DNA from 2 places in the Bacillus sp. KNSH39 genome. Region 1 is predicted to be linked to the other one. Evidence: a T-box and tRNA genes for the amino acid it is inferred to sense, from the RefSeq annotation. Region 1 holds a T-box; the other holds one or more tRNA genes.
What was found. The T-box of region 1 lies ahead of leuS (leucine--tRNA ligase). A T-box ahead of a tRNA ligase gene usually reads a tRNA of that ligase, here a tRNA-Leu.

Region 1 (11,143 bases):
TGCGGGCGGCTTAATGGCAACTATTAAACCATTCTCAGCTTTGTATGTTTTAATATTAGCATCGTTAGGACCTTTGTTAACGAAAGAATCTGGGAGAATATATTCCTTATTAGATAAAATATTTAAATGGAGCGCTAAAGAAAGTGCGAAGCGAGAAAAGGAAGTTGGATAGTATAAAGAGGCTGCATGAAGTTCATGCAGCCTCTTTATACATTGTTACTGTTGTCATTTTTTGTCGGTAAGTCGATATATTTTAATAATCGCTGATATAATCCAAGAAGCAATCAGTATAATTTCATTTACCGTCGAACCATTATCTGAATTTCATCAACTATTAATCAGTTGCCTTCCTATTTAAAAACGACTACAATTTTACTGTTATATATATGAACGAAAAAAATAGAATAGGAGGGGAAACTATGCCAAGGAAAGTATGGCTATTAGTAGCTGGGATGATTATTAATGTCACGGGTGCTTCTTTTTTATGGCCTTTTAATACAATTTATTTGCATGATCACCTAGGAAAATCTTTATCTGTGGCCGGAATGGTATTAATGATCAATTCGCTTACTGGTGTAATCGGAAACTTGCTCGGCGGTGTTTTATTTGATAAATGGGGCGGTTATAAATCAACTTTAGTAGGGATTGTGATTACACTTGTATCGATTTTAGGTCTTGTGTTCTTCCACGGTTGGCCGTTATATGTTGTATGGCTAGCGTTAATCGGCTTCGGTTCTGGAATGGTCTTCCCATCGATGTATGCGATGGTTGGTACGGTTTGGCCAGAAGGCGGAAGACGGGCATTTAATGCGATGTACGTTGGACAAAATGTTGGTATTGCGATCGGAACAGCATGTGGTGGATTAGTTGCATCGTATCGTTTTGATTATATTTTCTTAGCGAATTTTATTTTATACTTTGTTTTCTTTTTAATTGCTTTTATTGGATTCCGCGGTATGGAAGACAAGAAAGAGCCAGGAGTGCAAAAAGAAGTCGAAACGAAAAAAGGGTGGTCACTTACACCTGGATTTAAAGCACTTCTTATCGTGTGTGTAGCATATGCTTTATGCTGGGTTACATACGTACAGTGGCAAGGAGCGATTGCAACACATATGCAAGAATTGAATATTAGCCTTCGTCACTATAGTTTACTATGGACGATAAACGGAGCGATGATTGTTTGTGCGCAACCACTTGTTAGTATGCTAATTCGTTGGATGAAGCGTTCTTTAAAACAGCAAATTATGATTGGAATCTTCATTTTTGCGGCGTCATTCATTGTGTTAAGTCAAGCGCAGCAATTTACGATGTTCCTCGTTGCGATGGTAACATTAACAATTGGTGAGTTATTTGTATGGCCTGCGGTTCCAACGATTGCAAATATACTTGCACCAAAAGATAAATTAGGATTTTATCAAGGTGTCGTAAATAGTGCGGCGACTGTAGGGAAAATGTTCGGACCGGTCGTTGGCGGAGCAATTGTGGATTTATACAATATGGAAGTATTGTTTATAGCAATCATGGTAATGCTTGTAGTAGCGCTTATAGCAACGAGCATTTATGATAAACGAGTAAAAGTAGAAGAAACAGTTGAAGAAAAAATTGCAGTTTAGTTTGACGGAACATGTAACATGTTTTAGAATATATTTAAATAAAACAACCTTTAGAACAAGGGAGATAGCTCGGCTGTCTTAAGATGAATTCGTTAGTTATTAAGAGTAACGATTAACCGAGAAGTCCTCGCTTTAAGTAAGCTCTTAAGAGATACTAGGTGAAGGATAGTTCACTTAACTTATATGTGTAATAACAGTGAGAAGGAGTAGTAGTAATAGAAGCTGGTTTAGAGAGTTGACGGTCGGTGCAAGTCAATCCACGTTTCGTTATGAACTCGCCTTTGAGTTGCAGTTGTGAAACTAATAGTAGCAATTGCCGTTAATCCACGTTACGGATCTAAGCGAATGTATATTTGTACATTAATTTAGGGTGGTACCGCGGGAATCTATAACCTCTCGTCCCTTTCTAGGGATGAGAGGTTTTTTGTATTTTGGGCGGTGAAAATAAATAGAATTTCAAGGAGGGTATCTCATGAGCTTTAATCATCAAGAAATTGAGAAGAAGTGGCAAGGGTACTGGGAAGAGAATAAAACATTCCGTACGCCAGATGAGACAGAAAAACCAAAATTTTATGCACTAGATATGTTCCCATATCCATCAGGTGCAGGCTTACACGTAGGACATCCAGAAGGTTATACAGCGACAGATATTTTATCTCGTATGAAGCGTATGCAAGGATATAACGTTCTGCATCCAATGGGATGGGATGCATTTGGTCTTCCAGCAGAGCAATATGCACTTGATACTGGAAACAGCCCAGCTGAATTTACAGAGCATAATATTAATACATTCCGTAACCAAATTAAATCATTAGGTTTCTCTTACGATTGGGACCGTGAAGTAAATACAACAGATCCAAACTACTATAAGTGGACGCAATGGATCTTCCTAAAACTATTTGAAAAAGGCTTAGCTTACGTTGATGAAGTACCTGTAAACTGGTGCCCAGCACTTGGTACAGTACTTGCAAACGAAGAAATCATTGACGGTAAGAGTGAGCGTGGTGGACATCCAGTTGAGCGTCGTCCGATGAGACAGTGGATGTTAAAAATTACAGCTTACGGAGATCGTCTATTAGAAGATCTAGATGAGCTTGATTGGCCTGAAAGCTTAAAAGATATGCAACGTAACTGGATCGGTCGTTCTGAAGGTGCAGAAGTACACTTCAACATCGATGGTACAGACGAGAAATTCACAGTTTTCACAACGCGCCCTGATACATTATTTGGTGCAACATACTGTGTACTAGCTCCAGAACATGCACTTGTTGCAGAAATTACAACAGCAGAACAAAAAGAAGCGGTAGAAGCTTACATTAACGCTGTAAAAATGAAGAGTGACCTAGAGCGTACAGAACTTGCGAAAGAGAAAACTGGTGTATTCACTGGTACTTACGCAGTTAACCCAGTAAACGGTGAGAAATTACCAATCTGGATCGCTGACTATGTTCTTGCAACTTACGGAACAGGTGCTGTAATGGCAGTTCCAGCTCACGATGAGCGTGACTATGAATTCGCATCAGTATTTAATCTTCCAATGAAGGAAGTTGTAAAAGGCGGAGATATTACGAAAGAAGTGTACACAGGTGATGGTGCACACGTAAACTCAGCATTCCTTGATGGATTAAATAAAGAAGAAGCAATCGCAAAAATGATTGAATGGCTTGAAGCAACGAGCGCAGGAAATCAAAAAGTAACGTACCGTCTACGTGACTGGTTATTCAGCCGTCAACGTTACTGGGGTGAACCAATTCCAGTAATTCACTGGGAAGATGGTACAATGACAGCTGTGAAAGAAGAGGAATTACCATTAGTTCTTCCGAAAACAGAAAACATCCGTCCTTCAGGTACAGGTGAATCACCACTTGCTAACATTGACGAGTGGGTAAATGTTGTTGATCCTGAGACTGGTAAAAAAGGTCGTCGTGAAACGAACACAATGCCGCAATGGGCTGGTAGCTGCTGGTACTACCTACGTTACATCGATCCAAACAATAGCGAAGCACTTGTAGATCCTGAAAAAGTAAAACAATGGCTTCCAGTTGATATTTATATCGGTGGTGCAGAACATGCCGTACTTCACTTACTATATGCTCGTTTCTGGCATAAAGTATTATACGATATCGGTGTAGTTCCAACGAAAGAGCCATTCCAACAATTATTCAACCAAGGTATGATTCTAGGTGAAAACAACGAGAAAATGAGTAAATCAAAAGGTAACGTTGTAAATCCTGATGATATCGTAGCAAGCCACGGTGCAGATACACTTCGTCTATACGAAATGTTCATGGGACCATTAGATGCTTCAATTGCTTGGTCTGAAAATGGTCTTGACGGAGCTCGTCGTTTCCTAGACCGCGTATGGCGTCTATTCGTTCAAGATAACGGTGAATTAAGTGAGAAAATTACTGACGCACCAAATAAAGAGCTTGAAAAAGCTTACCATCAAACAGTGAAGAAAGTAACAGAAGACTATGCAGAGCTTCGCTTCAACACAGCGATTTCTCAAATGATGGTATTCATCAACGATGCATACAAAGCTGAAACACTTCCAAGAGAATATGTAGAAGGTTTCGTAAAAATGATTGCACCAGTTGCACCTCATATCGGGGAAGAGCTATGGAGCAAACTTGGATACAATGAAACAATCACATATGCAAGCTGGCCAACATTTGATGAGTCTAAACTTGTAGAAGATGAAGTTGAAATTGTTGTTCAAGTTATGGGTAAAGTTCGCGCAAAACTAACAATGAGTAAAGACGCATCAAAAGAAGAAATGGAACAACTTGCACTTGAAGCAATTCAAGACCAAATTGAAGGGAAAACAGTTCGTAAAGTAATTGTTGTTCCTGGAAAACTTGTTAATGTTGTTGCAAATTAATTTATTCTAAATAAAAGCTCAGAGTATGTATACTCTGAGCTTTTTTGTGTAGAAAATAATCTCTGGATCACTCTAGTCTAAGTTTTCAATTATTCCAATACGTACAAATAAAAGAGCGGAATTCCAATACAGACAAACACCTATTTTTCTATAGGAAATATGATAAAAAAGGTAGGCTAAATTGAGTAGAAGAGGTGAAAGGAATGAAAGGGATGGACAATAATGCACCACATGGCTTTTTCGGAGGTGGATCGGATAGTTATGAACAAATGATGTTAATGGGAGGCGGACAACAAGGATATGGCGGAATTCCGAGCTGGATGGGTGGAACACCTGGAGGATTTTCCACATCAGTAGCTGGAGCACAAACTGGAATTCCAACATTAACAGGAGGATTTCCATCATCAGTAGCTGGAGTGCAAACAGGAATCCCAACATTTGTAGGCGGAGCAGCGGGAGGAGTACCAGTAGGCGTACCAACTACATTCCCATCTTTCGTTGGAGGAGTACAAACAGGATTTCCGGTACCGGGAGTAGGTGTTGTGGCAGGCGGAGTAGGTGGTTATCCACAAGGTTTTTACGGTCACCATGGCCACCACGACGGTCATCATGGACACCATGGCCATCATGGACATCATCACCACCAAGGTCACCATGGCCATCATGGCCACCATCACCATCATGGCCACCATCACCACCAAGGTCACCATGGCCATCATGGACATCATCAACAACAAGTACATCACCACGGCCACCATCATATGCATCCGCAGGCTGTTCTTTATCAAACTCACCAAGGCCAACATGGTCACCATGGACATCACCACCAAGGCCAACATCATGGACACCAAGGTCACCACCATCACCAAGGTCATCAAGGCCAACACGGTCATCATGGGCACCAAGGCCAACATCATGGACACCAAGGTCAACAGCACCAACAGCACCAACAATATCAGCAATATCAACAACAACAACAATCTTCTCCTTGGACAGGTGGAATTGGAGCAGGAGGAGCGGGGGCAGCAGCAGGAGCGGCTAGCATTAGTGGAGCTGCAGGACATGCGGGACACGTGGGTCATTAATGATTGCCAGAAAAAAAGACATAATAAAAAACTGCTAGGAAATCCTAGCAGTTTTTTTCAGCTTCTTGACGCTGACGTTCAATTTCAGCACGAAGTTGTGGTTCTGGTGCTTGCCAGCCTTCAGGTTTTAGAATTTTACCGTCACCTTCGCGGAATCGAGGTTTCCCGTCAGGGAATAGTTTTGCCATGTTTGCGTTATTTACAATTTCGAATCCTTTATCAGGACGTACGCCCATTTCGGCAAACGTGCCGAATGCAAAGTAAATAAGGTCAATCAGTGCATCATATTGATCTTCAACAGTCGTTGCTTCTAGAAATTCTTCTAGCTCTTCTTGCATAAAACTCGCACGGATTTTTGCACGTTCTTCTGTTAATTTTGTTGGAGTATTTGTCACAGGATGTCCGAATACTTCATGCATTTTCGCAACAAGTTCGTATCCTTTATCTAAACCTTTTTCGTTTGTCATGTTGTTTCATCCTTTCTTACGTTATGCCGAAGTTTATTGTAACATAAGGTGATTATGAAATGAAAAGAACATCTTATCGAAATAAGATGTTCGCTCGTTATTCTTCTTTTTTTATTAAAAGGGATGAAATAAGATCGATGCCAAAAATACCGACCAGTAACATTGGTATAACGACAAGCAAGTAACGTGTGAAGGAAACATTTTTTAAGTATGTATGAGCAAATAAAAAGACGCCGAGAAATAAAATACCATTTAAAATAGGCTTTACTAATTTTTTAGACATAAGCTCCCCCATAAATATCTTCTCTCTCTATTTGATAATAAAAAAACTCCTCTCTCCGTTGTATCATGCTAGAGAGAGGAGTTCAATCATTTCTCATTCAATGACACCAGAATTTGTAATATTTACGGTGTATTTTATATGAACCGGAACATCTTTATACATTTGTCTCCATTCTTCTAATTTGAATGGGCGATAATGTTGTTTATACTTTGCACCTAGCCCGAGAGGATCGACGCCTAAAGATTTAAATTGCTTAATTAACTTAGTAGCTTGTTTATCTAATTGTTTTTGGATATCTTTTTCAATGTTTTGTGTGTTCTTGTTATTTTCTAAGTTAATTTGTTTTGATAGTTCTTGAATACGTGCATCAAGACGAACGTGAATGAAAAAAGAAGGCTTTCCGTTTTTAATTTTTATATCGTAAGTTGGAACAGAACGAATATTATTAATCATTACGTACGCAGAATCTGTTTTAAATTCATGTGAATCTAATTTATGTTTCTCTAATAGTCCTTTAAATATGAACATATCTTTTTCCGCAATTTTACCGATATATTTATCTTTTTTAAAAAGGCCAATTCCGGTAATTTTTATTTTATCACCATGCTTCTTTAGAATGGGAATATAGTAGTCTTTTCCTTCTTGATAATAGCGAAATGCTCCTATATGTAGATTATCCGCTGGTAAAGGTCCGGTCTCCATGTTATGTTCTAGCAATTTTTTTATATAAATTGCAACGTTGTATGAAGTCGAATATTTGCCTTTTAAAAGTTCAGTACCATTCCCATCTAATAAAGCAGCATATAAAGCGTTCCCTATATTCACATCTCGAAGTAATGTATCGAATGAAGTAGACATTCCTGTTTTGGCAAGTCTTATTGTATATAGAGCGACACGCATTTGTCCGCTAGCAAATGGTTGAGAAGACTCTAAAGATGTGTCTGCTTTTACTTGTTTTACTGCATTTGCACTGCCTTCAAAAACTTGAACTTTATTTCCTTTTTTCTGAATGGGACAAACGAATGTCACTTTTACTTTATTATCTTTTGCGACATCAAAAACGCTTCCTTGAATAAGTTGTACATCATCGATAATATTTTTTTGTAAACATCCAATTAGACTGAAGAATGTTATACAAGAAATAAGTATTAATTTGCTTGTGCTTTTGATTTTTTCCATTTTCTTTTCACCCACACAATAATAAATAGGATTGGGATGTATACATAAATGAGCCAAAAACTAACTTTTGATACATTACTAATAAAGTTATTAATATCGTGTCTGTTGGTTAAAAGTTGCGAAACAATGAGAGTGATAAAGATAAAAGCAATTAAAATACCCCTTTGTTTTACACGGAATATTTCATGTGTTCCTCTCATTGACGCCCATAAAGGGAGGATGAAACTTGAAATAATAACGAGTGCATAGCCTGAAATTGCAATATATTCGAGTCTTTCTATAAATGGTAATTGAATGACTTGGGTCATAGAAAGTTGGGCCCATATCGTTTTTAACAATTGTTTTTCACTAAAAAATGCAAAGGCTAAAAGGGTGCTAAATAAATATAGAAGATTTGAAAATAGTGCTCCAAACTGAGCGTATTTATGAGATTGCATAGGCTTTTTCACAAATGGATACACCATGAGGTAAATTTCAAAACCGGTCATACTGTAGATTGACAGTTGAGCGGATTTTAAAATGTCTGAAAAAGAATGTGTGAATATAGGTAGTAAATTATCCCAATGTGAATATTTCAAAACGAATAAGCTTAGAAATAAGTATCCTAATGTACCACCAACAGAGATGACGCAAATACCGGTAATTACACGAAATCCAGAAGAGATAATGTAATAGCTAACTAAGCATAAAAAGAGTGTTAACATAAAGGTGGAAGCGGTAGGAAACATCCATACTTGAATAATTTCAACATATGTTCGGATGACCGAAATACTAACGATTAAAAAATAAGCCATAAAGATGATGCTAATGCCATTTCCTAGCCATTTTCCAAATGTTTGCCGATGTAAATCAACTAAATTCCCATTTGTTTCTTTTAATAAGACATACATCATCCATATAAGAATATGGATGAAAATTCCTGTGATTATAACTCCCATCCATCCGTCGTATCCAGCGGCCTTTGCGATAATTCGAGCGAATCCGAGAACTCCAGCACCAAACTGTGCACCGTGAATTAAGAAGAAAACAAAGATAGGAGATATTTGATATTTTTCTTGAACTTTACTCATCAATGCACCTCATTTCTCAATCATCAAAATCTGATCTATGTTTTGTTGAAATTCCTTTCGCTGCTTTTTTTACATGTTGTGGTCTTGCTTGCACATCTCTCGTATCAATCATTGTTAATGGAAAACGAATCCAAGAATCTTTAACTGATTGTTGCCTTGTCGGATAAAACAAAGCGTACGGCTTACGTAAGGAAGTAAGTCTAAAGAGATGAGTAAATAAAAAGATAAATCCAAGAGAAATCCCGAACAATCCGCCTATTTCTGCAAACATAAGAAAAGGAAAGCGTAGTAATCGAACCGCATTACCCATTTTATAAATAGGTGTAATAAAGGAAGCGAGTGCTGATAGTGCAACGATAATTAATAAAATGTTACTCGTTAAACCTGCTTGTACAGATGCTTGTCCGATTACGATACCCCCTACAATACCGAGTGTTTGCCCGACTTTCATCGGTAACCTTGCGCCAGCTTCTCTCAGTAAGTCGATTGCAAGTTCTAAAAAGAGTGCTTCAATTAAAGGTGGGAATGGTACTTGTGCTCTTGATAAAATTAAGGTTTCAAGTAAATCACTTGGAATAAGTTCATAATGATAATTTAAAACTGCAACGTATAACGGTGTAGCGCAAATTGAAAATAGAACGGCAATTAATCTTAAAATCCTTGAAAATGTAGCGTACATCCAGGAGACGTTATAGTCTTCTGGTGAAATGAAAAAATCAAAATAGGATACGGGTGTTAGTAAAACACTTGGAGAACCATCAACAAAAATAGCGATTTTTCCATCAATTAGTGCTTTTGTAACTCTATCAGTACGTTCTGTATTGATATAGAGAGGGAAAATCGATTTTTCACCCATTAATTCTTGTAAATAAGCACTATCATTAATTTGATCATATTCAAGAGCGCGTAATGACTCTTCTAGAAAATCTACATTATCTTTTTCAGCAAGGTTGTCTAAATACATCATGACAACTTTTGTTTTTGAAAACTCGCCAATAATCATTTCTTTTGTTTGTAAATCTAAAACAGGAAGACGTTTTCGAACTAAATTAATGTTTGTATCAATATCCTCTACGAAACCTTCTTGCGGACCAATAACAGTTGATTCGTTTAAAGGAGGGGTTGGTGCACGATAATTATCAATTGCAATGTTTGCAAGCATACATTTTTGATCTTGCTGATTCAATTGAATAATCGCATGCCCCTTTAAAACCATATCCTCAATTTTTTGTAAGTCGTTCGTAATTGTAATGCCGCTCATTGGAATATGTTCTTTCAGCTCTTCTAGTGAAGCATTAGGTCGTTCCAAAAGAGTAGGCATTAAATATTTTTGTAATTTCTCTCCATCAAGCGAAGGACGATAGTAAGAAATCCAATAAGGCATCGTTTCATCGTCGGATGTATGATAATTCACAAAATCACTAGATTTTTTCAGCTTCTTTATTAAATTTTGTAAAGAATGGATACGGTCTTTTTCTGGTTTCGTAAAATCATAAATACTATTACCTTTAGAGTGTTGTTGCTTACTTTGAGAAGGTTCATCTTGCTTAGCGTTTTGTTGTTTATCTTGAGACGAATCACCTTGTTTAGCAACTTGTTGTTTATCTTGAGAGGAATCCTCTTGTTTAGGACTTTGTTGCTTATCTTGAGAGGAATCCTCCTGTTTAGAGTTTTGTTGCTTATCCTGAGAGGAATCCTCTTGTTTAGGACTTTGTTGCTTATCTTGAGAGGAATCCTCCTGTTTAGAGTTTTGTTGTTTATCCTGAGAAGAGTCATCTTGTTTAGCACTTTGCTGCTTATCCTGAGAGGAATCCTCTTGTTTAGCACCTTGTTGTTTATCTTGAGAGGAATCCTCCTGTTTAGAGTTTTGTTGCTTATCCTGAGAAGAGTCATCTTGTTTAGCACTTTGCTGCTTATCCTGAGAGGAATCCTCCTGTTTAGAGTTTTGTTGCTTATCCTGAGAAGAGTCATCTTGTTTAGCACTTTGCTGCTTATCCTGAGAGGAATCCTCTTGTTTAGCACTTTGTTGCTTATCCTGAGAAGAATCTTTTTGCTCGCTATTTTTACCTTTATTATGTTTCATACTTCTAGTCTGTTCTTTGTTATCATCCTCTTCATTGTTAGAATGCTGCTCCTGATTATCTGTTTCGTTTGCTTCTGGTTTATTTGATTTTTTTTTCTTACGTAACCAATTCCAAATCATGTGTATACCCTCTTTAATCTTGTAATATAGTGCTATTTTGTGGCTAATTTTGTATATTATTCATTTATTTATGAAAAGAAGAAGGAGATTAGTTTGCATGGAAAAAAATCTTTAGTAAGCAGTTCATACTATAACGGGAAGAGGGAGAATCTGTGCAAATTGTAAAAAAGGAGAAGTTTGTTTTAAAAGGGTTTACGTTTGAAAATGGCAGGGAAATTCCTGTTCAAATGGGATACGAGACATATGGTACGGTAAATAGAGAAAGGTCAAATGTGATTTTGGTTTGTCATTATTTTAGTGCAACAAGTCATGCGGCAGGAAAATATACAGTGCATGATGAGGAGTCTGGTTGGTGGGATGGG
Region 2 (11,143 bases), 140 kb from region 1:
GCTTATACAATGCTATGAGCTCTTTAAAGTAATCATGCATATAACGATGCATTTCAAAATCATGTAAATTCCAATCTAAATCTTCAAGGTCTTTCCACTCATCAAACTGTCCGAATTCCCCTCCCATGAAAAGTAATTTCTTTCCTGGGTGAGTAAAGAAATATCCATATAATAAACGAAGCTGAGCAAACTTATCCCAGTAATCACCTGGCATTTTATTTAATAACGACTTTTTCCCATGAACGACTTCATCATGAGAAAGCGGTAATATGAAGTTTTCAGAGTACGCATATAGCAAAGAAAACGTCATTTTCTCATGAATGTGTTTCCTATATTCAGGCGCACACTCCATATATTTCAGCACGTCATTCATCCAGCCCATGTTCCATTTGTAATTGAATCCAAGCCCACCTTCATACGTTGGAGTTGTTACAAGTGGCCAAGCTGTTGAATCTTCTGCCGTCATAAGAAAATCTTCATCCTCTGCAAACACTGCTTCATTCAACTCTCTTAAAAATGAAACAGCATGCTCATTACTTTGCTCTTGTCCTTCTTTATTCCAGTACAACATGTTCGCAACTGCATCTACTCTGAAACCATCAATATGGAAATATCTCATCCAAAATAACGCATTTGAAATTAAGAAATTACGTACCTCTCTCTTTCCTAAATCAAAATTGACAGTTCCCCATACTGGATTTTCTTGTACATCTTTATCTTTATATTCATAGGTCGGTGTGCCATCAAACAAATATAAACCGTGAGCATCTTTACAAAAATGCCCCGGCACCCAATCTAAAATGACACCGATTCCATATTTATGACATTCGTCGACAAAATACATTAAATCATGCGGTGTACCAAATCTACTCGTCGCTGCATAATATCCCGTTCCTTGATATCCCCAAGAACGATCATATGGATGCTCAACAAGCGGCATAATTTCAATATGTGTAAATTGATGTTCCACCACATATGGAATGAGTTCTTCTACCATTTCCCTGTAAGAATACAGTGTTCCATCTTCTTTCTTTTTCCAAGAACCAAAATGCAATTCATAAACTGTCATCGCTTCTTTATAAATCGATTTTTTCTTTTTCTTACGAGTCCAGTTTTTATCATTCCATTCATATCCCTTTATATCAAAAACTACAGATGCCGTATTCGGTCTTACTTCTGCATATACAGCATACGGATCTGCCTTTAAAATGACGTCACCAGCCAACGTTTCAATCGCATATTTATATATTTCTCCTTCTTCAATATGCGGTATAAACAAGGACCAAATGCCTTCTTCTGTCACTTGTAGCATTTTATGTTGCTCATAATCCCACTCATTAAAATCTCCAACAACACTCATTGCTTTCGCATGAGGAGCCCACACTGTAAATCGTACCCCTTGAATCTCATCTTCCGTCACAACATGTGCGCCAAAGATGTTATAACTTTCATAGTACTTTTCTGTATGAAACTCATCTCGTTTCACTTCTTCACAATTTATTACACTCAATATGCTCACCTCACTTAGATGACAGAATTTTTTATACTTTAACTATTTCTGCGAAAAACTGCAATATCCTTGTTAATTTATAAAAAATATTCGTTTTTTTCTTAAAAACGTTAGTTTTTCTTCACATTTCCGTGTAAAATATCGAATTTTGACGAATATTCATTGAAAACGCTTTATTATCCTTCTATATTTTTATCAATTATTTTTTCTCAACCTTTATTTTATTATGTTTATCCTATTTTTCATGCTATTTTCCACTCAAAATCAAAACAAAATAATCTGTCATAAAAAAATGTTTCTCAATATTTTTTGTCACAATTTTATTGAAATGCGAAATTCATAAGCATATACTTGTTCTCAATAAAGAACATTGTTCTTTCTTAACTACAATTCATAGCGGACTACTATGTTTACTTATTTATCCTTGTTGCGAACGGTTGCTATACAAATTTAACTAGGAGGCTTTCTTATGTCATTAAAACAAAAAGTAGGAATGGGAGTTATCACCGCTTCACTTGGCTTATCCCTTACATTCGGCGGTGTATTCGCCTATTTCAGTGATTCAGAAACATCAAGTAACTCATTTCAAGCTGGAACACTAGATCTTTCTATTAATCCAAGTGTAATCGTTAATGTGAAAGATTTAAAACCAGGTGATTTTATTGAAAGGAACTTCAAGCTTGAAAATAAAGGTACATTGGATATCGCAAAAGTAGCACTTGAAACATCATATGAAGTTACAGATGCAAAGCAAAATAATGACGGTGAAGATTTAGGTGATCACATTATCGTCAAGTTTCTAGTAAATGATGGACAGCCATCTAATCCAAACGATGATCATGAGATTGTGTGGGAAACAAAACTATCACAATTAAAAACTATGAAACCTGAAGATGTCGCTACGTCTCTAGAACGTCATAACTTAATAGATGGTATTAAATCTGGTGAAACAGATTACTTACACGTCCTCTTCTCATTTGAAGATAACGACCAAGATCAAAATAAATTTCAAGGTGATTCCCTGCAGCTAAACTGGACATTCCATACTGAGCAAACGGCTGGCGTGGAGAAATAATTTTTAAAAATATAAATTACCGGAGGCCTATAAATGAAAAAGAAAAATCGTTTTGTTACCGGAATTGTAACAGCTGGCGTTTTGTTTTCAACTGCTATTCCGTTCAATGTACTTGCTGAAAGTCCTATTAACCAAATTGAATCTTCAAATGCTCATTCTATATTATCTAAGCTTTCTAAAGAACAACGCCTGGCATTACAAACGGTAGATGCCAACCCTGGTTTTACAATTTCACCAGATATTAATACGAGTAGTTCTGAGCCTGTAAATATCATCGTAGAATTTCAAACTGCTCCAGTAAAGATTAATGAATTAAAACAAAAAGAAAAAGGATTACAGTCTGCTCCTGAAAATATAAAAGCACGTATTGATCAAGAACATGAAGAATTCGAAAAAGGACTAAAACGTCTTTATCAATTCAGCCCATCAGTAAAATCAGGAAACTTCCAGTCTGTACAAATTAAACGTTCTTATAAGCATGCGATAAATGGTGTTGCGATGACATTACCAGCAAATACAGTAGAAGAATTGTTACGAATTGGCGTTGTAAAACGTATTTGGAAAGATTACGAAGTGAAATTAAATTTACCAAAACAAGCTGAGCAAAAAGCGCCTCAAAAACTAACAGATAGCATCCCGCAAATTGGAGTAGATAAGTTACATAGTGAGGGCATTACCGGAAAAGGAATTAAAGTTGGTGTATTAGATACAGGTATTGATTACAATCATCCTGACTTAAAAGACGTATATAAAGGCTATCGCGCGAAACCTGGTGAGGACTCTAGCAAAGTAGACCTAAACTCAGTAAAGGGTTGGGACTTTATTAATAATGATGCAGATCCAATGGAAACTACTTATTCAGAATGGCAACAATCTGGTGCTCCTGAATTTGATAACCGTGGTTCTTCCTTCTACACAGCCCACGGCACTCACGTAGCAGGTATCGTTTCTGCCCAAAAGAAGAACCAATCTGATTCAGCAGTAAAAGGTGTTGCACCTGACATTGAACTGTATAACTATCGTGTACTCGGTCCATACGGAAGTGGAGATAGTTCAGGTATTATCGCTGCAATTGATAAATCCATTTCTGACGGTATGAACGTTATTAACTTATCGTTAGGTGATGATAGCAACAATCCACTCGATCCAACATCTATCGCTGTTAATAATGCAATGCTTTCAGGCGTTGTTACAGTCGTTGCTGCTGGTAACTCTGGACCAAATCCATCAACACTCGGATCACCAGGTGCTTCACCATTTGCAATTACGGTTGGAGCAAGTGATAGCTCTATTTCCTTACCGAAACTATCAGGTCATGCTGGACAATTACAATTTCCTAACCTAATTCTATTCGGCAAAAACTTCACTGATAAAATAGAAGATTTCAAGGGACAAACTTTACCTATTGAATATGTAGGAATTGGTACGCCTGACGAGTTTAGTAAAAAAGATGTAAAAGGAAAAATCGCTCTCGTTGCACGCGGTACACTGTCATTTGATGAAAAAATTGCTAATGCAAAACAAGCAGGTGCAAAAGCCGTTATTATTTATAACAATGTGGATGGAGAAATTCCTTTCTACGTTGGCGAAAGTACAAAATACATTCCAGCATTCCGCCTAACGAAAGAAGAAGGTGAAAAACTAAAAGCTCAAATCGAACAAGGTAGCACCTCCTTAACTCTCGATGAAATTAATTACATTCAAACAGAAGGCGATCATCTTGCAGACTTTAGCTCACGCGGTCCTGTTACAGCAAATGATGATATTAAGCCTGATATTACAGCGCCTGGTGTCGCTATCCTTTCAACAGTTCCTGAATATATTAACGACCCGCAAGAGGGTGAAAACTACGCTGTTTCCTATGAGCGTATGCAAGGAACATCTATGGCTTCTCCTCATATCGCTGGCGTTGCTGCTCTAATTTTACAAGAACACCCAGACTACTCTCCGTTCGATGTAAAAGCGTCTCTTATGAACACAGCTAATGATTTAAAAGAAAAATATTCCGTATATGAAGTTGGAGCTGGGCGAGTAGATGCTTACAACGCCGTTCGTACAGAAACAAGCTTTAAAGTATTAGATACGACACAAACTGTTGTAAATGATGAAGTAATTGAAGTACCCGAAGAAACTGGATCTATTGCATTCGGTAAGTTTTATCAAAAAGACGGTGAAGCTCTTGAACAAAAACGAAATATAAAAGTAACTAATCATAATAAACAAGAGAAAAAAGAATTTAAAACAGAAATTTCTTATACACCAGCATCGTCTACTATTAACGATGCTGTCGCAAACGGTGTAAAAATCTCTGCTCCAGAAACAATTACTCTTGATGCTGGCAAAACAGGTGAAATTGAAGCAAAAATTAATGTTCCAGCCGGTGTGAAACAAGGCCGATATGAAGGGTACATTCATATTACGAACACAAAAAATAAAGAAGAAACATATCAAATCCCATTCTCTATTCGTGTATCAGAGCCTGGTATTGAAAATGCAATACTATCAAGAAAAGCAATTTCAACTGATACATCTAAATTCAATCCATACGGTGAATCGTATGTTCACGGAGCATTCCAATTAAACAGCGAACTTGAAACGTTAGATCTTATCGTAAAAGATTCCAAAACAAATAAAGCTCTTGGCTTCATTGGAACATTAAACACGAGTGGCCTAAAAACTGATGTGTATTACTACTTAGATTCATTCTTTAATGGAAAAGTGTATCCTTTTACAAATGATCCTGCAAAACCAATCGGTAATGAGAAAATCAACTTACCAGAAGGAGACTACACAATTGAGTTTGTCGGTTATGATAAGGCTGGGAAAGCACGTGTAAAAGGTGATTATGTTGTAATTGATAATACACCACCAGAAGTGAAATTAACTGGATTAAAACCTGGTATTTACGAGTTAAATGAAGAAAATTATACAGTAGAAGATGGCAAAAAAGCACTATGGATTAAAGGAAACGTATACGATTCAAACGTTGATTACTTAAAAGGAAAAGGATTAAACATTACGCAAGAAGCGAATGGCGTTATGTACTATGACTATTCTCCATACTTGCATAAGTTTTTACCGATTAATGCAAATGGCGACTTTAAAGTTGGCATTACACCTGACTCCTTCAGAACGGAAGGTCCAATGAACACAGGCGTATATATTTTCGATTATGCAACTGCAGGTCCTGACTATCCAAACGGTGTAAATAACTACTGGTTTATCCCGCAAGGTGCTCAATATGCAAAAACTAGTTACGATAAAAAAGAATTATATAAAAATGACGAGTTCACAGTAACACTAAACGCGAAACACGTAAAACAATTTGTTGCTGGGCAATTTAATGTAAACTTCCTAGAGAAGAACTTCAAATTTGCAAATGCGAAATTTAATCCTGCTTTTGAAAAGCTACTTTCCCAAAAAGGGGTAACCGCAAAAGTAAATGAACCGAAACTAGAGGCAGGCTCTGTTACAGTTGGCGGAGCTATCGATGACAAAAATTTTGCTGGATTAGATGGTGATTTCCCGTTCATTGATGTAACGTTCAAAGTAGAAAATGATGAGTTTTATGAAGCAAACGCTCAATTAGAATCACCAATTTTTGTTTACTGGAAACAAGGTGAATCAGAACCAAATAGAATGCGTGTACTTCAAGATCAAACATTCTCAGTTATGTCCTTAAACTCATTAGTAGAAGGAAATATTAAACCTGGTGCATTCTTAAATGAACGCGGATATTTAGATGAAAAGTTCGATTATACAAAGCTTGGCGTAAAAGTATATGCGACTGATTCTTACCGTCATAAGTTTGAAGGCTCACTAGATAAATACGGATACTTCAAACTAAATGGACTTCCAGTTAATAAACGCGACTATAACTTATATGTAGAGGTGCCAGGACATTTAACAAGCCGCCTAACAACGAAACTTGGTACTGAAAAAGACGGTAAGTTGCTTGGCCAATATTATTATGCAAGACCTGACGAAAACCTTGCCGGCGATGTAAATGGTGATAAAGTAATCGATATTAAAGATGCTGAAATCATTGCTAGCAACTATGGTAAAAAAGGACTAACTGTAAAAGACGGAGATCTTAATAAAGATGGTATTGTCGACGAAAAAGATATTCGCTTCGTTGAAAAGAACTTCTTGAAAAAAGGGCCAGATGCATCTAAATCACAAACACCTGTAGAAAAATCAAAAAGCGGTACACTGGCAGATATTTTAAAGAAATTAGGATTAACGCCTAAAAAATAATAAAGTGAAACTTTAATCAATTGAGATTTTACTGCCCGGCAAATAGCGGAATAATAAAGAGCACTCTACGTAAAATAGAGTGCTCTTTTTCTATAAACGACCCTTATCCAGCAAAAGGGGTATATTGGGGATATACAAGGGAAACCGGAAAAGGAATTTATATTAAATTATATAAGTTCAGAGGTAAGAAGCAGTTTCCCACCTCTGAACTATTTAGCAATTATTATAGTACTGGTGCCATTGTTTCTTTTAATACTTTTACAGAATGAGCGAACTTCGCTTTTTCATCTTCATTTAGCTCAAGTTCTACGATTTCACGTACACCTTCGCGGTTAATTACAGCTGGAACACCTACGTAAGCATCTTTCTCGCCGTATTGACCTTCAAGGTATGCAGATACAGTTAATACGCTGTTCTCGTTGTTTAAGATTGCTTTAGTTACACGAAGTAGTGACATACCGATTCCGTAGTAAGTTGCACCTTTACGCTCGATGATATGGTAAGCTGCATCACGTACGTTTTCGAAGATTTTGTCTAAGTCTTCTTGTTTGTACTGTTCGTTGTTAGCTAAGATTGTTTCTAATTTTTGTACACCGATAGTAGCGTGGCTCCATACTGGAAGTTCAGTGTCACCGTGTTCACCAACGATGTAAGCATGAACGTTACGTGGATCTACATCTAAGTAGTCACCTAACATGTAACGGAAACGAGCAGAGTCTAAAGTAGTACCAGAACCGATTACGCGCTCTTTCGGTAAACCAGATTCTTTCCAAGTTACGTAAGTTAAAATATCAACTGGGTTAGTTGCGATTAAGAAGATTCCATCGAATCCGCTATCCATAATGCCTCGAACGATTTGTTTAAAGATCTTTGTATTTTTCTCAACTAAGTCTAAACGAGTTTCACCTGGCTTTTGTGGTAACCCAGCAGTGATAACAACTAAATCTGCATCTTTACAATCTGCATAGCTACCGCTCCAAACTTTTGTTGGTGATGGAGAGAATGGTACCGCATGGCTTAAGTCCATTGCTTCCCCTTCTGCTTTTGCTTCATTAACATCTACTAATACGAATTCTTCAGCTACACCTTGGTTGATCATTGAGTAAGCGTAACTACAACCTACAGCTCCTGTTCCTACTAATACTACACGATTGATACCTTTTTTCATGGTAATTTCCCCTCTCTATTGTTCACATATATTTTTTTATGATTGTTTAAGTAATTAATTAAAATACTAATTTAATGTTGTTTAACTTCTTTACATTCATATTGTAGCACGTATTATTGTGAATTACTTCACAAATTATGACCTATTTGTGAACTTTTTCACATAGAGTGTAAAGTTATTGGAATAGGTGTGGAATCCATTTCAATGGAGGCGTTTTCTTTAGATTGTGAAAGGGATTTTCTTGTGGTTTTTGTCGGTAAGTGAAATTATACCAGCGATTTTTAGAATATATCGACCGTAACTCCAAATATATCAGCGATTATTAAAATTTATCGATCGTAACTCAAATTATATCAGCGATTTTTGCAATATATCGACTTACCGACAAAACTCGACAATACTGACAACATAAAAAAGCTGTCTTCAGTAGATCACAGCTATTGAGAGAAAGCAGCTTCTTCTATATATTATTTATTTTCCACAGTAGCTCCCAGATGCATTTTCATCGGTTTCTCCAAGTGTAGGAGGCTACAGCCATACAGCTGGGGTAAAAGTTCAAGTTGAAGTTAATTCCTTCATATTCATACAGGTCCAAATAATTAACATGATTGTATTTACCGCTCTCTATGTACCCAACTGCAACAGCGAATACTTCATATTTCTTCTATTGCATAAAAAAGCAGACTATCCAAAGTCCATTTTTATACAACAAAAAAGAGATAGCAGATTATGCTATCTCTTTTAGTATGACCCGTACGGGATTCGAACCCGTGTTACCGCCGTGAAAGGGCGGTGTCTTAACCACTTGACCAACGGGCCAGTTCTGGCAGAGAAGAAGGGATTCGAACCCTCGCACCGCGTTCGCGATCTACTCCCTTAGCAGGGGAGCCCCTTGAGCCACTTGGGTACTTCTCTATAAATATGGCTCCGCAGGTAGGACTCGAACCTACGACCGATCGGTTAACAGCCGATAGCTCTACCACTGAGCTACTGCGGAACAATTATGGTGGGCCTAAATGGACTCGAACCATCGACCTCACGCTTATCAGGCGTGCGCTCTAACCAGCTGAGCTATAGGCCCATAATTGAAAAGCGGGTGAAGAGAATCGAACTCTCGACCAGAGCTTGGAAGGCTCTTGTTTTACCACTAAACTACACCCGCATTAAATTGTAAATGGTGAGCCATGAAGGACTCGAACCTTCGACCCTCTGATTAAAAGTCAGATGCTCTACCAACTGAGCTAATGGCTCATTTTGAAAGTGGTGCCGACTAGAGGACTTGAACCCCCAACCTACTGATTACAAGTCAGTTGCTCTACCAATTGAGCTAAGTCGGCTTGCGTTTTCAAAATGGTGGCTCGGGACGGAATCGAACCGCCGACACGAGGATTTTCAGTCCTCTGCTCTACCGACTGAGCTACCGAGCCTTTATGTAAAAATGGCGGTCCCGACCGGGGTCGAACCGGCGATCTCCTGCGTGACAGGCAGGCATGTTAACCACTACACCACGGGACCATTTGGTTGCGGGGACAGGATTTGAACCTGCGACCTTCGGGTTATGAGCCCGACGAGCTACCGTGCTGCTCCACCCCGCGATGATAAAATATTTACTTTAGAAAAAATGGAGGAGGTAGAGGGATTCGAACCCCCGCGCGACTCTCGCCGCCTGTCGGTTTTCAAGACCGATCCCTTCAGCCGAACTTGGGTATACCTCCGAGATATATACGTCTAATGGTGGACCTTGTAGGACTCGAACCTACGACCGGACGGTTATGAGCCGTCTGCTCTAACCAGCTGAGCTAAAGGTCCTTTATGGTAGCGGCGGAGGGGATCGAACCCCCGACCTCACGGGTATGAACCGTACGCTCTAGCCAGCTGAGCTACACCGCCATAAATGATATTAATATAAGTGGAGCCTAGCGGGATCGAACCGCTGACCTCCTGCGTGCAAGGCAGGCGCTCTCCCAGCTGAGCTAAGGCCCCATGTTTTTTAGGAATATCGGGAAGACAGGATTTGAACCTGCGACCCCCTGGTCCCAAACCAGGTGCTCTACCAAGCTGAGCCACTTCCCGTTAATAAAAGCGCGCCCGAGAGGAGTCGAACCCCTAACCTCTTGATCCGTAGTCAAACGCTCTATCCAATTGAGCTACGGGCGCATATGGTGCCGAGGGCGGGGGTCGAACCCGCACGGTGGTCACCCACCGCAGGATTTTAAGTCCTGTGCGTCTGCCTGTTCCGCCACCCCGGCATGTCATATTGAAAATTGGAGCGGAAGACGGGATTCGAACCCGCGACCCCAACCTTGGCAAGGTTGTATTCTACCACTGAACTACTTCCGCAAGACATGTATGAGTTATTTAATTAAAAGTGCGGGTGAAGGGAGTCGAACCCCCACGCCAAAGGCGCCAGATCCTAAGTCTGGTGCGTCTGCCAATTCCGCCACACCCGCATATTAATTTATTTAAGAAAAATGGGGCGACTGATGGGAATCGAACCCACGAATGCCGGAGCCACAATCCGGTGCGTTAACCACTTCGCCACAACCGCCATGATTTCTGGTGCCGACTAGAGGACTTGAACCCCCAACCTACTGATTACAAGTCAGTTGCTCTACCAATTGAGCTAAGTCGGCTAAATGGTGGAGGATGACGGGATCGAACCGCCGACCCCCTGCTTGTAAGGCAGGTGCTCTCCCAGCTGAGCTAATCCTCCATTTGCCTGGCAACGTCCTACTCTCACAGGGACAAGGTCCCAACTACCATCGGCGCTAGAGAGCTTAACTTCCGTGTTCGGTATGGGAACGGGTGTGACCTCTCTGCCATCATTACCAGACTGTATTCATTTAAGACAAGAATTATTATAACTCATTTACTTTCGAAAGTCAACAAGTTTTTTATATTCTTTCAAAACTAGATAACATTGCTTCATATTATATGGTTAAGTCCTCGATCTATTAGTATTCGTCAGCTCCACATGTCACCATGCTTCCACCTCGAACCTATCAACCTGATCATCTTTCAGGGATCTTACTAGCTTACGCTATGGGAAATCTCATCTTGAGGGGGGCTTCATGCTTAGATGCTTTCAGCACTTATCCCTTCCGCACATAGCTACCCAGCTATGCCCTTGGCA

Region 2: it encodes a tRNA-Leu, which carries the amino acid that the T-box ahead of leuS (leucine--tRNA ligase) is inferred to sense. The anticodon was not compared.

The regions. Positions count from the first base shown of each region.
Region 1 covers NZ_JBQXYO010000001.1:3,113,009-3,124,151, reverse strand. Annotated here, with positions in the region: gene ACUL40_RS15970 (cation:proton antiporter) at 1-172, shown strand, start outside; gene ACUL40_RS15965 (MDR family MFS transporter) at 420-1,613, shown strand; T-box leader at 1,801-2,020, shown strand; gene leuS (leucine--tRNA ligase) at 2,086-4,494, shown strand; gene ACUL40_RS15955 (hypothetical protein) at 4,698-5,579, shown strand; gene ACUL40_RS15950 (hypothetical protein) at 5,624-6,046, opposite strand; gene ACUL40_RS15945 (hypothetical protein) at 6,144-6,329, opposite strand; gene gerHC (spore germination protein GerHC) at 6,423-7,508, opposite strand; gene ACUL40_RS15935 (spore germination protein) at 7,478-8,578, opposite strand; gene ACUL40_RS15930 (spore germination protein) at 8,595-10,781, opposite strand; gene ACUL40_RS15925 (alpha/beta fold hydrolase) at 10,934-11,143, shown strand, end outside.
Region 2 covers NZ_JBQXYO010000001.1:3,248,823-3,259,965, forward strand. Annotated here, with positions in the region: gene glgB (1,4-alpha-glucan branching protein GlgB) at 1-1,510, opposite strand, end outside; gene ACUL40_RS16645 (CalY family protein) at 1,980-2,585, shown strand; gene ACUL40_RS16650 (S8 family serine peptidase) at 2,619-6,842, shown strand; gene ACUL40_RS16655 (L-lactate dehydrogenase) at 7,066-8,010, opposite strand; tRNA gene ACUL40_RS16660 (tRNA-Glu) at 8,758-8,829, opposite strand; tRNA gene ACUL40_RS16665 (tRNA-Ser) at 8,835-8,925, opposite strand; tRNA gene ACUL40_RS16670 (tRNA-Asn) at 8,933-9,007, opposite strand; tRNA gene ACUL40_RS16675 (tRNA-Ile) at 9,015-9,091, opposite strand; tRNA gene ACUL40_RS16680 (tRNA-Gly) at 9,102-9,172, opposite strand; tRNA gene ACUL40_RS16685 (tRNA-Lys) at 9,186-9,261, opposite strand; tRNA gene ACUL40_RS16690 (tRNA-Thr) at 9,272-9,347, opposite strand; tRNA gene ACUL40_RS16695 (tRNA-Phe) at 9,362-9,437, opposite strand; tRNA gene ACUL40_RS16700 (tRNA-Asp) at 9,450-9,525, opposite strand; tRNA gene ACUL40_RS16705 (tRNA-Met) at 9,529-9,605, opposite strand; tRNA gene ACUL40_RS16710 (tRNA-Ser) at 9,633-9,725, opposite strand; tRNA gene ACUL40_RS16715 (tRNA-Ile) at 9,743-9,819, opposite strand; tRNA gene ACUL40_RS16720 (tRNA-Met) at 9,824-9,900, opposite strand; tRNA gene ACUL40_RS16725 (tRNA-Ala) at 9,921-9,993, opposite strand; tRNA gene ACUL40_RS16730 (tRNA-Pro) at 10,010-10,083, opposite strand; tRNA gene ACUL40_RS16735 (tRNA-Arg) at 10,094-10,167, opposite strand; tRNA gene ACUL40_RS16740 (tRNA-Leu) at 10,171-10,259, opposite strand; tRNA gene ACUL40_RS16745 (tRNA-Gly) at 10,276-10,350, opposite strand; tRNA gene ACUL40_RS16750 (tRNA-Leu) at 10,380-10,460, opposite strand; tRNA gene ACUL40_RS16755 (tRNA-His) at 10,483-10,558, opposite strand; tRNA gene ACUL40_RS16760 (tRNA-Thr) at 10,568-10,643, opposite strand; tRNA gene ACUL40_RS16765 (tRNA-Val) at 10,648-10,723, opposite strand; rRNA gene rrf (5S ribosomal RNA) at 10,728-10,843, opposite strand; rRNA gene ACUL40_RS16775 (23S ribosomal RNA) at 10,945-11,143, opposite strand, start outside.